4 regions of the Halomonas sp. 113 genome follow, and region 4 is predicted to be linked to each of the others. Evidence: riboswitches for the same ligand, from Rfam matches in the RefSeq annotation. Region 4 holds a riboswitch; each other region holds the start of a gene.

Region 1 (3,205 bases), 2.3 Mb from region 4:
GTTGTCGGCAGGTAACGGTGTGTTGTGCTTAGAAGCGTGTTCAAAATCTTGTACAGCGCGCTTAAAGTCAGGAACGCCATCAAGAGTATAGTCGACATGCTGGAGGTCTTCGGGCTCACAGCCGCCATTTTCCCAGCCATGAATGACGCGAAGTGTCATTTGACCCCGTGTCATTGGGCGGGCAAGCAGCATATGTAGCATTATACGAATGTGCAGCTGACGCTCATCGGTATCATTTTCAAATGCTCGGTAAGGGTCAGTAAACAGCTCGTTTAGACGACCGGGGGTATGTTCCTTGGCTTCGTTATGGCTCATGACAGTGTCCCTTTGAACGAACTGTTTATTAAGAGTAGCGCATGTTTTTTTGTCACAGAACGAATCTTCAGTATGGCGAGTAGGGCGGCTGAATAAAAGCCTCTTAATTCAGCTTTTTGTTACACAACCGCTAAGCCGTTTTTATGAGATGGCTAAACTTAACAAGAAAGAGGTGAGCATGTCTTCATCATTAAGTCGTTTTAACGTGCCTGAAACATTGGATGACCTGCCTGACGATATTCGCAATACCATTTTGACCGTTCAGGGTAAAGCGGGTTTTGTGCCCAATGTCTTTCTGATGTTGGCCCATCGCCCTGCTGAATTTCGTGCTTTTTTTGCCTATCACGATGCGTTGATGGAGCGCGAATCAGATACCCTCACCAAAGCCGAAAAAGAGATGATTGTAGTGGCTACCAGCGCACGTAATCGCTGCCTATATTGTGTGGTTGCTCACGGGGCACTGGTGCGCATTTACAGTAAAGACCCGCTACTCGCTGACCAAGTGGCGATCAACCATCGGGTGGCGCCGATTAGCGAGCGCCACCGGGTGATGCTCGATTTCGCCATGCACTGTGCCATCGATGTGGGTGAAATGACTGATGAATGGCTTGCCCGCCTGCTGGAAGTAGGCTTTAGTCAAGAGGATTGCTGGGATATAGGCGCGATCGCGGCGTTTTTTGGCTTGTCGAATCGGTTGGTTACCCTGGCAGGTACGCCACCCAATGAGGAGTTCTACCTGATGGGGCGAGTGCCTCGCTAAGAGGCGACCAGCGCACCTTAACTTTACTAAGCTATGATTTTGATTGAGAATAGTTCTTGAGACAGCGCTTCGAACAGTACCCAAAAACGTACTTAGAAAAAGCGCTTAGCAAAACACCTACATTCACTGTCGCCAGGGGAGCCCTGCATAAAAGGGCTGAGATGCGGCTACGCAGACCCTGGAACCTGATCCGGTTCGTACCGGCGGAGGAAGTGCGACATGCTTTACCTAACGTTAGCCGTGCTTGGTGCGGCGCTGTGCTGCTTTGCTTACTTAGGCCTCCGGGCTCGCTGGGTGAATGGCCCACTTGATGACTATGTCACCGCCCGTAACTCGCAAACGGCATCTACCCTGGGGCTCTCCTTCCTTGCCTCCGGCATGGGCGCATGGATTCTCTTTGCTCCTCCTGAAATCGGCGCCTTTGTTGGCCCGCTGGCCCTGGCAGGCTATGCATTAGGCTCTGCGCTGCCGTTTATCGTCTTGGGGCTGTATGGGCCGAAGATTCGCCGGGCGCTGCCCGAGGGGCGCAGCATCGCCGAGTTTGCCGAAGCGTGCTATGGCCCTGGTGTAAGGCGCTGGGTAACGCTGGTATCAATCGCCTATATGGCGTGCTTTTTAGCTGCCGAGCTAACCGCTATTGGCGCCATTACCGCGCTGCTTTCCGATGTGCCCCCCGCACTGGTGATTATTGGCGTGGCGCTTACCACGCTCATCTATACTGCGGCAGGTGGTCTACGGGCCAGCCTTGCCACTGACCGTTGGCAGGCGTGGTTGTTACTGGTACTGCTGTGTGTGGTCGGTGGCATGGCCCTATGGCGGCTTCCCACTATTCCCAACGAGGCTGCGCTTCCTGCCATTCCCATCACCAGTGCGCTCAGCGTAGCGTTAACGCTAGTGATCGCGGTTACCGCGGCCAATCTCTTCCATCAAGGCTATTGGCAGCGCGTGTGGGCCGCTCAAGACGATCAAAGCCTGGGGCGCGGGGCATGGTTAGGTGGCGCAATGACGGTAGTCGTCGTCATGGTGATTGGTGGTCTGGGTGTATTGGCCGCGATAAGTGGTGTGCCATTAGGCGAGCCGCCGATGCCATTTTTTGCCCTGTTAAGTGATGCTCCTGTTTGGCTGACGCTACCCGCCTTGGTATTAGCGGTGACCTTGGTGGCCTCCAGTGTTGATACGCTGCAAAATGGTATTGCCTCGTTGGTGGTCGCGCGCAGCGAGCAGCAGGGCGTATCACTGGTGGCTGCCCGCTGGGTGACAGTGGTAGTAATGGTACCGGTGGTATTAATTGCCTTGCAGGGGTTGTCAGTACTGCGTCTGTTTTTGATTGCCGACCTGCTGTGTGCTGCCATTGTGGTACCTGTGCTGTTGGGCCTGTGGCAACGAATGACGCCACTGGCCGCCATTGTAGGTGGCATCGCGGGGCTGCTGGGTGCCATTCTCCCAGGGTGGTTAAGCCAAGGAAGCTTGGTCGCCGGGATGGTGGCCGCCAGTTTTCCGGGCAGTGTCCCTACCTTGGGGCCATTCGTCGGGGCGTTAATCGCCTCAACGCTGGTGAGTGTGCTGTTAGCCTACTTAACGCTAGCTATTCGCAAGGACATCCATGATTCGAACTCTTCTGACTACCCCTGAAGGTGAGACCCACGAGGGGGATGAAAGCCTGTTGGCTGTCTGGCAGGCGACGCCTGGCAGCCATATCTGGATCGATATGCAGGGCGAGTCCCAACAAAGCGAGCGGGCGATTTTAGAGGCGTTTGAGTTTCACCCCATGGCGATTCAAGATGCCCACAAAGAGCGCCATCCGCCAAAAATTGAAGAGTTTGATAATCACACCTTGATTATTTATCGTGGCATCTCCTCCTTTGATGCCGAACTAAACTATCTGCCTCAACAGGTCTGTTTCTTTGTGGGGGAGCGATTTCTGGTCACCCTCCATCCCGGCCAAGCGCTCTCCATAGAACGGCTATTCAACGAGCACGGTAAAGCCTTGCTGGCCCATTCGCCGGAACATGTCGCGCTGCGGGTGATGTATATTTCTGCGGGCTTTTATATCGATAGCCTGCTTGAGTTCGAAACGGCGTTAAGCGATCTGGAAGACGAACTGCTGGAAAATGGTAATGATGTGCTAAT
Region 2 (3,205 bases), 660 kb from region 4:
CAATCATCATAAGCGTCAAAAAGCTCGGCGATATTTTGTTCAGTCCAATTAGTATTCATAAAAATAAATCCCCTAATATTTGCTCATGTATGAATGCTTGTACTATCCCCAGCGATTAATAAGAAACGGTTGATAGTAGGGGTTAATTATCTCTAACGCCTTTTGAGGCAGCGCATTCCCTATCTTGATTTGGCGATAGATCCAGAACAACATCAGCACATCTCGCCAATACGTCGTTAGGTTAAGATTAGCCATATCATTAAACGTCAACAAGCCGCTACGGATCTCTGACTCATATTCCAATAGTTTGCGTATGGTCGTCGGGGAGGTGCCAATTGGCATTAAAGGTACTGTGCCTGGCTGGGGTATAGTTTCATTACTATTCAAAAGTTCAAGCGCACGCTCATGTGTGCTTTCATAGACGTGAATAGAACCAACTTGATGTGTGTAGTGACCGATTTTGCAGCCTATGCGGGCAGCAATATACTCTTGCAAGAAAGTAAAAGAGAAAATATCGTTCAGCATGCCAACGTAGGCATCATTTGCACGCATATAGCTGACCATGTTCAACTTTTCTTCGCGGAGTAGCAACTGAAGACCCAAGGTACATGAAACGTCGATATTGCGTCGATAAAGATCTTCTTCCGCACTAAATATTTGAAGGACAGCGCGCTTACTGTCGGGATCGTCATTTTTAAGGATATCAATCACTCGTTCGATTTGATCGAGCGTGTCTGCACCAAAGTTTTTAAGACGAGCTCCGTAACCAGTACCAGGTAAGCTTATACCATCTGGGCTGTAGCGTTGCATTGAAGGGGCGTACCAGGAAATAAATGCTAAGTCGTTTTTACCTGATAAATACCATAACGCTTCTGCATAATTAAAAACAACATTTTGTTTGCGTATTTTGCTTAGACAAAAACGATCAGGAGGATTGTCGAGTCGGATATTGAAGCCAATGAGTTCTCGCTCTTTATTTCCTCTAGGTGAGTTAACATATTCATATTCAAAGCAGATTTTATGCAGTGTATCTCTGTAGAGGCTGGTGAAATTCGTATAATGTTTGTGCATCATTATATTCATCTCTTTCGGTGGACAAAGAGGCGTATTTTGCTGATACGAATGATGGCGAGTAGTTTAAAAAGCTGAATTGGAGCTGTGAATCGCGTTTGATTTTTCTTTGACGATCAAACTGTGCAAATTAAAGGCTTTCACGACAGTATCTGCGACGTGATCAGCTAAGGCTTCATTGAAGTTGAGTTTTCCGTTTATAACTTTCGCCCAGCGGCAGTCCGCAGCATCATCACCAGGCCGTAGCTCGCCATCAACGTAGTGACATAAAAGGGCAACCAAGGCGAAGTGGTGGTGACTTCCCTCTGGGTCATATCCGATTACTTCTACTACATCAATTAACGGTCCTACCAATGCTGTGATACCGGTTTCCTCCATTAATTCGCGCTTTGCTGCACAATGTAGGCTTTCTCCCGGTTCCACTGATCCTCCGGGGAAGCCCCAAGTGCCCCGTTGAGGTTCTTTACTGCGTTGGACGAGGAGAACTTCATTATTACGCAGAGTTACGGCGATTGCTGCCAAGCGTGGCTTGGCAAGTACGGAGTTCAGGCGGTTTTTATCAGACGTGTTAAAAGGGGAGGTACTACTGAGCGTAGATGCGTTAGCGGGCGTTGAGTTACCTTGCGACACGATACACTCCTGCATTGAGATTCGGATAATACAGGCGTAGGTGTCAAAACAGATTCATATATGGTTTATGTCCGTTCCTACGCCGGTATCAGCCGGATCAGGTTCAAAGGGTTTGGATAACTCCATCTCAGCCTGAATAATAGGCACCCCTCGGAAAAGTTACTGTTACTATGAGTTTTAGTATAAGTCAATATTTGGGGGGCAATTCAATGCGGCGGCTTGGCGGACGCCGGGGCGGTTTTGACACCTTCTTCGCACACTTGGCTAACGGCTAACGGCTAACGGCTAACGGCTAACGGCTAACGGCTAATTGGCCCGGCTTATTCGCCAAAATCACCGCCCGCCGCGGTGCAGGGTAGCCTTCAATGGTGCGGGTGCGGTCGTTGGGGTCGAGAAAATCAGCCAACGATTGGTAGGTCATCCACTCCGTCGAGCGCTGCTCGTCTAACGTGGTAACGGCTTCATCGACCACGCGCACGTTGGTAAAGCCGCAGCGCTCCAGCCAGTGGCAGAGTGCTTGAGAAGAGGGCAGGAAGTAGACGTTGGGCATGGCGGCGTAACGTTCGCCGGGCACAAATACGGTCTGCTCGTCGCCTTCGACTACCAGGGTTTCTAGCACCAGCTCGCCGCCCGGAACTAACGCGGCTTTTAGCTGCTGAAGATGTTCCAACGGGGCAGGGCGATGGTAGAGCACGCCCATGGAAAATACCGTATCGAAAAAGCCCAGATTCTCAGGCACATCTTCAATGCCCACGGGTAAAAACTGCGTTTTGCCGCCATCCGCATCACCCACAAAGTGGCGTACTGCCTGAAACTGCCAGTAGAAACGTGGCGAAGGGTCGATGATTAGCACAAAAGCAGCACCTGCCCCGGCCATCCGCCAAGCGTGGTAACCGCTGCCGCCACCCACATCGAGCACTTTGCGATATTTTAGCGGTGCCAGGTGTGGCGCCACTCTTTGCCACTTCCAGTCAGAGCGCCACTCGGTGTCGATATAAATGCCGCCTAGCTGAAAAGGGCCTTTACGCCATGGGGCAAGCTTTCTAAGCAGGTTAAAGCATTGGCGCTGCTGGCTATCGCTAAGATCGAGATCAACGCTGACGGTGTCGCTGTTTAAATCCACGCGCCGCTCGGCGGGCAGCACCGGAAGCTTGGCCACGGCTTTTTCCCAGGCGGATAAATCGCCGTGGCGGTTACGGTCAAGCCCGTGAGCTAACTGCTCGGGAAGCTTCGCTAACCAGGGCGTTAGTGAGGCATCAAGCGTAGCTTGATCTAAAAACGCCTGATAAATTGCGCGATGATCGTCGGGTAGTGGCGCCACCTTTAACCCTCCTTAAACGCAATCAGTGAGGCAAAGTTAAGGTACTGGAACCAGGTCATCGAACGTGGAAAACCTGCTTGTTTCAAACGACCATGAAGTGCATCGAGGGTATCCGGCACCAGTACGTTCTCAAGAGCGGTGCGCTTCTGGCTGATTTCCAGATCACTGTAGCCATTGGCGCGC
Region 3 (3,205 bases), 1.1 Mb from region 4:
GAAGGCACACTGAGCGATAGCGAACAGAGTTACACGGCAGGCACCTGGTGCCGCTACCCCAGCGGTTCTGCTCCGGCACTTACCGCCGGTGATGATGGCGTCATGATGTACCTCAAACGCGGCCATCTGCCAGCCGCTTAGCTTCGCGACATACCCAGGAACGGCAGCAGCGTAAGGGCGGCAATAAGCCCCACTGCTAGCAGTACTAACACGACCTGCACCGGGTGAGCGGCCAAACGACGCCACAGCGTCTCCGCGTCACCCCGCTCAACCGCCGCCTGATGCTCGCGTTGGGCGCGCTCAAGGCGCTCCGCCTGGTAGGCCTCTAACGCCGCGATGGCAGCGTCGTGCTGATGTGGATTGCGCAGCCAAATCGCGTCAACGCCCAGGCGGAAAAAGCCCGCCTGGGTTTCATAGGTATCAAAGCCATGGGCAGCGAGCAGGTCACGCACCTCCATGGCCTCTTCGTCGGTCACATGGCGCAGCCGGAACAGTAGTTCAGCCATTGGCGTGCCTCAAGAGTCGCTCTTCCCCACCATCAGGTCTGCCTGAATCACTTCGATCCAGTAGCCGTCCGGGTCTTTAACGAAGATAACATCTTTCATCTTGCCCTGATCGGAGCGTTTGACGAAGGTGACGTCATGCTCGTCGAACCACGCCTGGGCCGCTGCCAAATCCGGTACGTTGAAGCAGATATGCCCAAAGCCCTGGGGTTCGGCATTGCCATCGTGATAGGCGAAATCTTCCTGGTCTTCAGTCCCCCAGTTGTGGGTCAGCTCCAGCAGCCCTTTCTGGCTAAACGTCCAGGCGGTACGCGCTTGTGCATCGTCCGGAACGCTGTCGCTGGGTTCCAGGTTGGCCAGGAAGTAGAGCGAGAACTGCATCTCTTCGAAATCCAGCCGCCGCATCACCTGCATACCAAACACTTTTGAGTAGAACGCCAATGCCTGCTCAGTGTCTTTCACCCGCAGCATGGTGTGGTTTAAACGAAACCCTTGAGTTTGGGGCGGCGTAGCCACGACGCCGGGATGCTGCTCGCCTTGAAAACTCATTTTGCTCTCCTATCGCTGATGTTGATCATTGAATCCATTGAGCTTCACGTACCGCTTACCATGGGGGCTTTATGGCCATAATAACAGCCCTTACAAGCACGTAGGCAGTGTCGTATCGAGGTGCCGATAAGCGCACTGGCAATACTAAACAAAAACCCTACACTTATTCTTCATAAGCTTTACAAAAAGCAGTTCCCGCAACATGAGTGATGCCCCACCTTTGAGGCGTCTACAGGAGTTTTCCATGAGTGCGATCGATATGACGCTGGGTGACCACCTGACGCTAAAACAGCTTTCCAATGCGCTTCACAACGGTTTTTCGCCGATTGTTGAAGTCGAGTCGATGGATGGAATCTACAAAGTGCGTTTTCACCATGCTAACGGCGTGTCTGAGCTGAGCGATAACAAGGGCCACGTCAGTACTTTTCTGGGCACGGGCGAAATCCGCGATACCCTGGGCCAACTGGGCTTGACCCACGGCGTGCTAACCTTCGCCGACCAGTGTGGTGACGAGATGATTGGGGTCGAGGGTAAAGCGATGACACCTGATGAAATGCTTACCTACGGTACGCGTATTTCGTTTCGTTAGATTGCTATCGTCCGCATCCGGGGCTTTACAGGGCTACTTCAGGCAAGGATAGTAATCCCTCGACAGGGGCGCCCTCCGTTACGGTTGGGCTGAGAAGCACCCTTTGAACCTGAACCGGATAACACCGGCGTAGGGAGTCGTGGTAACGCTTACCACCTCCCTGCCGGGAGGATGCTATGACCCTACGCCCGCTTGGCGATTACCTTGAGACGCTGCGCTCAGTGACACCGCTGGTTCACTGCATGACCAACTATGTGGCCATGAACAGCACTGCCAACCTGCTGTTAGCCACCGGCGCGTCGCCCGCCATGCTGCATGCGCCTGAAGAAGTGGCTGAATTCACGGCTATCTCCGCGGGGCTGTCGATTAATATCGGTACGATCTCTGCCCACTGGGCTGACGCTATGCTCACCGCCACAGCGACTGCCGATCAGCATGCCATTCCCTGGGTATTAGATCCCGTCGCCGTTGGCGCCACGCGCTATCGCCAAACGCTGTGCGCGAAGCTGCTGGCCGCTAAACCCAGCGTGATTCGTGGCAATGCGTCTGAAATTCTTGCCCTTAACGGTTTAGCTAGCCAAGGCCGTGGCGTGGACGCCACAGCCGCCACCGACCAAGCCGTGGACGCTGCGATAGCATTAGCGCAAAAACACGGCTGTATTGTCGCGATGACCGGTGAAAGCGACTGGGTGACGGACGGCACACAGTACTACCGCATTAACGGTGGCCATCCTTTGATGCCCCGCGTAACAACGCTTGGCTGTGGGCTGAGCGCGCTAGTGGCGGGATTTGTGGCTGCCAACCGCGACGCCCCACTGGGTGCAACGGCAGCCGCGCTGGCCTGCTTTGCGGTCACAGGAGAGCGTGCGGGCAGCAACGCCAACGGGCCTGGTAGCTTTCAAGTGGCACTGCTGGATGCGCTGTATCAACTCACCCCTGACGACCTCACTACTTATGCCCAACTGGAGGCAATCCATGCCGCTTGATCTATCGCTCTACTTGGTCACCGATGCCACGCTCTGCCAAGAGTATGGTTTGGAACAAACGGTTGAGGCAGCGGTAAAAGGCGGTGTCACCATCGTGCAGTTGCGTGACAAGCATGCCAGCGACGAACAGATGATTGCCCAAGCCAAACGGTTAAAAGCGCTTCTGGCAGGCACCGGTGTCCCGCTGATCATTAACGACCGTTTGCAGGTGGCACTAGAAAGCCAGGCAGATGGCCTGCATGTCGGTCAGAGCGACGCAGCCGTTCAGCAAGCGCGCCGGGTACTAGGTGAGCAAGCGATTATCGGCCTGTCGATCAATACTATCGCCCAGCTGCAAGTCTCTCCGTTTGAGCTACTCGATTATGTCGGGATTGGCCCCGTGTTTGCCACCGAGAGCAAACAAGATCACGCCCAACCCATCGGCTTTGGCGGTTTAGCGGCGCTGGTCAAGGCGTGCCCACTGCCCAGCGTGGCCATTGGTGGGCTGAAAGCGGATCATGCGATTAGCGTACAGCGCGCGGGAGCGAACGGTTTAGCGGTGATATCGGCCATTTGTGGCCAGCCCGACCCTTACAAGG
Region 4 (3,205 bases):
ATAGCGCAGCAGTACGCCCGCGTGAATGGTGAAGTAGTCCACGCCCTGTTCGGCCTGCTCGATCAGCGTATCGCGGAAGACTTCCCAGGTGAGGTCTTCGGCCACGCCTTTGACCTTTTCCAGCGCCTGATAGATAGGCACTGTGCCAATCGGCACCGGCGAGTTGCGCAAAATCCACTCGCGGGTTTCGTGGATGTTCTGCCCAGTGGAGAGGTCCATAATGGTGTCCGCGCCCCAGCGGATGCCCCAGGTCATCTTATCTACCTCTTCTTCGATAGAAGAAGTCACCGCTGAGTTACCCAGATTACCGTTAATTTTGACCAGGAAATTACGGCCAATAATCATCGGCTCGCTTTCTGGGTGGTTGATGTTATTGGGAATAATCGCCCGCCCTCTGGCGACTTCATCACGCACAAACTCAGGGGTGATTTCTTCCGGCAGGCTGGCGCCAAAGCTCTGGCCTTTGTGCTGATGGCCCAGAATGCGCTCTACTTCAGCGGTACCTAGCGCTTGACGGCGCTGGTTTTCGCGCAAGGCGATAAACTCCATTTCCGGGGTGATAATGCCCTGGCGGGCGTAGTGCAGCTGGGTCACGTTCTTGCCCGGTTTTGCTCGGCGTGGTGTGCGGGTTAGATCAAAGCGCAGCTGGGCAAGCGTCGGGTCGTTGGCGCGGCGGTTGCCGTAATCAGACGTGGGGCCTGATAGAAATTCGGTATCGTCACGCTCTTCAATCCAGGCTCGGCGTAGTTCCGGCAGACCGCGGCGCAGGTCATTGTTAGCATCCGGATCGCTATAGGGGCCTGAAGTGTCGTACACCAGCAGTGGCGGGTTCTCTTCATCAATGCCGGTGGTTTTGGTCGGCGACAGTGAAATTTCCCGGAACGGCACACGGATATCCGGGCGCGAACCTTCGATATATACCTTACGTGAGCCGGGCAGCGGCGCAATGGCGGCGGCATCGACCTGGGCGGTTTCGGCTAAAAAGTGGCTGGTTTTGCTTGTTACGGTCTTAGTCATTACTGTCGTTTCCTTGTGTTGTTTTGCTGAATTAGTGGGTGAGGTCTTGGTCTATCAGCTCTAGGCCCATCTGCCAGAAGTCGATTTCCAGGCGGGTGGCGTCGCGGAAGATCTTGCTCAGTTCGGCAAAGCGGGCGGAGGTAATGTCGGCAAGGCGGATATTCAGCCATTCAAGCTCCGCCTGCATGGCGGCCTGAAACTCCTCGCCTTCGTACATGGCTATCCAGGCATCAAAAGGGTTTTGCGCGCCGCGCAGGGTGGAAGGCTGGGCGTTTAGCCAGTTGGCGATTTCGCCGTAGCCCACCAGGCAGGGGGCCAACGCCACGTGCAAATCCAGCAGGTCGCCGCGGTTGCCGGTATCTAACACATAGCGGGTGTAGGCAAGCGTCGCTCTGGCTTCGGGAAGCTCCTCCAGTTCTTGCTCGGAAATCCCCCACTCCTGACAAAAGCCCACATGCAGGCCCAGCTCCACATCCACAATGGCTTTCAAGCCTTCATGGGCTTGGCGAAGATCGGCGAGGGTGGGGCTTTTGTAGGCAGCCAGCGCATAGGCGCGGGCGAAGTGAATCAAAAACAGGTAGTCCTGCTTTAAATAGTGGCGAAACGACGCTTCGGGCAGCGTGGCGGTGCCTAGCTGGCGCACAAAATCGTGCTCAATATAGGCGCGCCAATCTTTCTGGCAAGTGGTAGTGAGATCAGTAAAGCGGTAGCCCATGACTCCTCCGGTGGTAATGATCCGGAGGGCGGGCGAAAAAGATCGAGGGAGTGGCGCAGAAGGGCGGCGTGCGATCGTGAGAGAGCAGCCGTGGCCATCGCTTGATCCCTACGCCGGTACCCTCGCTGCGAACTTGTGTAAGTAGCAGCGCATTAGCCGGATCAGGTTCTGCGGGATCAGCGCTCGGCAGCATTAATTGCTACGCCCTGCGCCATCTCAGCCGGATTTCACCGGCACCCCGTCAAGCTGTTCGTTGGTGGAGTGTAGGAGGCGGGTGAGGGAGATGCAAGGGTGTATGACATGGAAAGTTATCGGGAAACAATTTATTAGCATCATTACAGCGATGAGAGTTTAGGTGCTGTAATGGCGTTTCATGGCATCGGTACGTGAATTATTATACAGTTGAGTAACAAGTGGCTGTTTTACAGCCACTGCTATTTCGAATGTGAACCGTAGGAAGTTGCATGACCAACACGAACTCGATTTTAGGCGTCTATCTCAGTGATTCGCTCGACCTTGATGCCATTTATGGTAACGCCTTGCGCGATGAAGCGAGTGATGTCGTCCTGCGCCATCCCCATGAGATCGATAACCCTGAAGATGTGCGTTTTGCGATCTGCTGGTTGCCCAATGACGAGGCTTTCGAGAGCTATCCTAATCTTGAGCTGGCGATGTCTATCGGTGCCGGTGTTGATGCCCTGCTGGCGCATCCTGGCCTGAGCGATGAAGTACATATCGCCCGGGTGCGGGATCCACATCAGGCCGACTTGATGGCGGGTTTTGCCGCGCATGAGGTGCTCCATCGTGAGCGTGAGTTCACCACCCTGGAGCAAAATGCTGCCAAGGCGCATTGGGCGCCATTGACGATGCGCGCGCCAGCATCAAGAAAGGTGGCGGTGCTGGGACACGGCACCATGGGGCGCGCCGTGGTGAAAGCGGTGGCCGCGCTTGGCTTTTCTATACACGTAGCCTGCCGCAGCGAGCCACAAGCCCCGGTTGAAGGCGTGACCTATCTGACAGGTGACGGGGCTGTCATGGCGGCAGCGGATGGCGCCGATTATCTGATCAATGTGCTGCCACTGACGGCTACCACTGAAAACGTGCTTAACAAGGCGCTGTTCGCGAAGCTCGCCAAAGACGCTTGGTTGGTGCAGATCGGTCGGGGTGAGCACTTGGTCGAGTACGATCTTCTCCTAGCGCTCGAACACGGCCATTTGGGTGGGGCGAGCCTGGATGTGTTCCGTGCAGAGCCGCTGCCTGCGGATCATCCCTTCTGGCAGCATGAGTGCCTACGCATCACGCCACACATTGCTAGTGATTCGTTGCCAGAGGTGGTCGCAGGGCAGGTTGTCGACACCGCCCGCGCCCTTCGCGATGGGCAGCCGCTTGCCATGGGCGTTGATCGGGCGCGCGGTTACTGACGTAAACGCTAAACACGTTGCATGACAATCACTTTGCTGCAAAGGAACACCT

Evidence for each region. A riboswitch is a leader RNA that binds a small molecule or an ion and turns the genes downstream of it on or off. The one in region 4 is predicted to bind thiamine pyrophosphate.
Region 1: it holds a riboswitch for thiamine pyrophosphate, as region 4 does, so the genes downstream of both, YERSI8AC_RS16620 (sodium:solute symporter family transporter) here and tenA (thiaminase II) in region 4, are expected to answer to the same signal.
Region 2: it holds a riboswitch for thiamine pyrophosphate, as region 4 does, so the genes downstream of both, YERSI8AC_RS08875 (NUDIX hydrolase) here and tenA (thiaminase II) in region 4, are expected to answer to the same signal.
Region 3: it holds a riboswitch for thiamine pyrophosphate, as region 4 does, so the genes downstream of both, thiM (hydroxyethylthiazole kinase) here and tenA (thiaminase II) in region 4, are expected to answer to the same signal.

What each region holds. Positions count from the first base shown of each region.
Region 1 covers NZ_LR881453.1:3,504,558-3,507,762, reverse strand. The annotation lists gene YERSI8AC_RS16630 (hypothetical protein) at 1-315, opposite strand, end outside; gene YERSI8AC_RS16625 (peroxidase-related enzyme) at 494-1,075, shown strand; TPP riboswitch at 1,200-1,305, shown strand; gene YERSI8AC_RS16620 (sodium:solute symporter family transporter) at 1,295-2,707, shown strand; gene corA (magnesium/cobalt transporter CorA) at 2,679-3,205, shown strand, end outside.
Region 2 covers NZ_LR881453.1:1,893,326-1,896,530, forward strand. The annotation lists gene YERSI8AC_RS08865 (class I SAM-dependent methyltransferase) at 1-59, opposite strand, end outside; gene YERSI8AC_RS08870 (thymidylate synthase) at 103-1,074, opposite strand; gene YERSI8AC_RS08875 (NUDIX hydrolase) at 1,138-1,701, opposite strand; TPP riboswitch at 1,759-1,862, opposite strand; gene cmoB (tRNA 5-methoxyuridine(34)/uridine 5-oxyacetic acid(34) synthase CmoB) at 1,994-3,022, opposite strand; gene cmoA (carboxy-S-adenosyl-L-methionine synthase CmoA) at 3,025-3,205, opposite strand, start outside.
Region 3 covers NZ_LR881453.1:150,054-153,258, reverse strand. The annotation lists gene YERSI8AC_RS00895 (cupin domain-containing protein) at 1-141, shown strand, start outside; gene YERSI8AC_RS00890 (DUF6164 family protein) at 138-506, opposite strand; gene gloA (lactoylglutathione lyase) at 516-1,052, opposite strand; gene YERSI8AC_RS00880 (hypothetical protein) at 1,297-1,641, shown strand; TPP riboswitch at 1,696-1,794, shown strand; gene thiM (hydroxyethylthiazole kinase) at 1,818-2,627, shown strand; gene thiE (thiamine phosphate synthase) at 2,617-3,205, shown strand, end outside.
Region 4 covers NZ_LR881453.1:1,231,168-1,234,372, forward strand. The annotation lists gene thiC (phosphomethylpyrimidine synthase ThiC) at 1-1,017, opposite strand, end outside; gene tenA (thiaminase II) at 1,049-1,732, opposite strand; TPP riboswitch at 1,821-1,983, opposite strand; gene YERSI8AC_RS05805 (NAD(P)-dependent oxidoreductase) at 2,197-3,153, shown strand.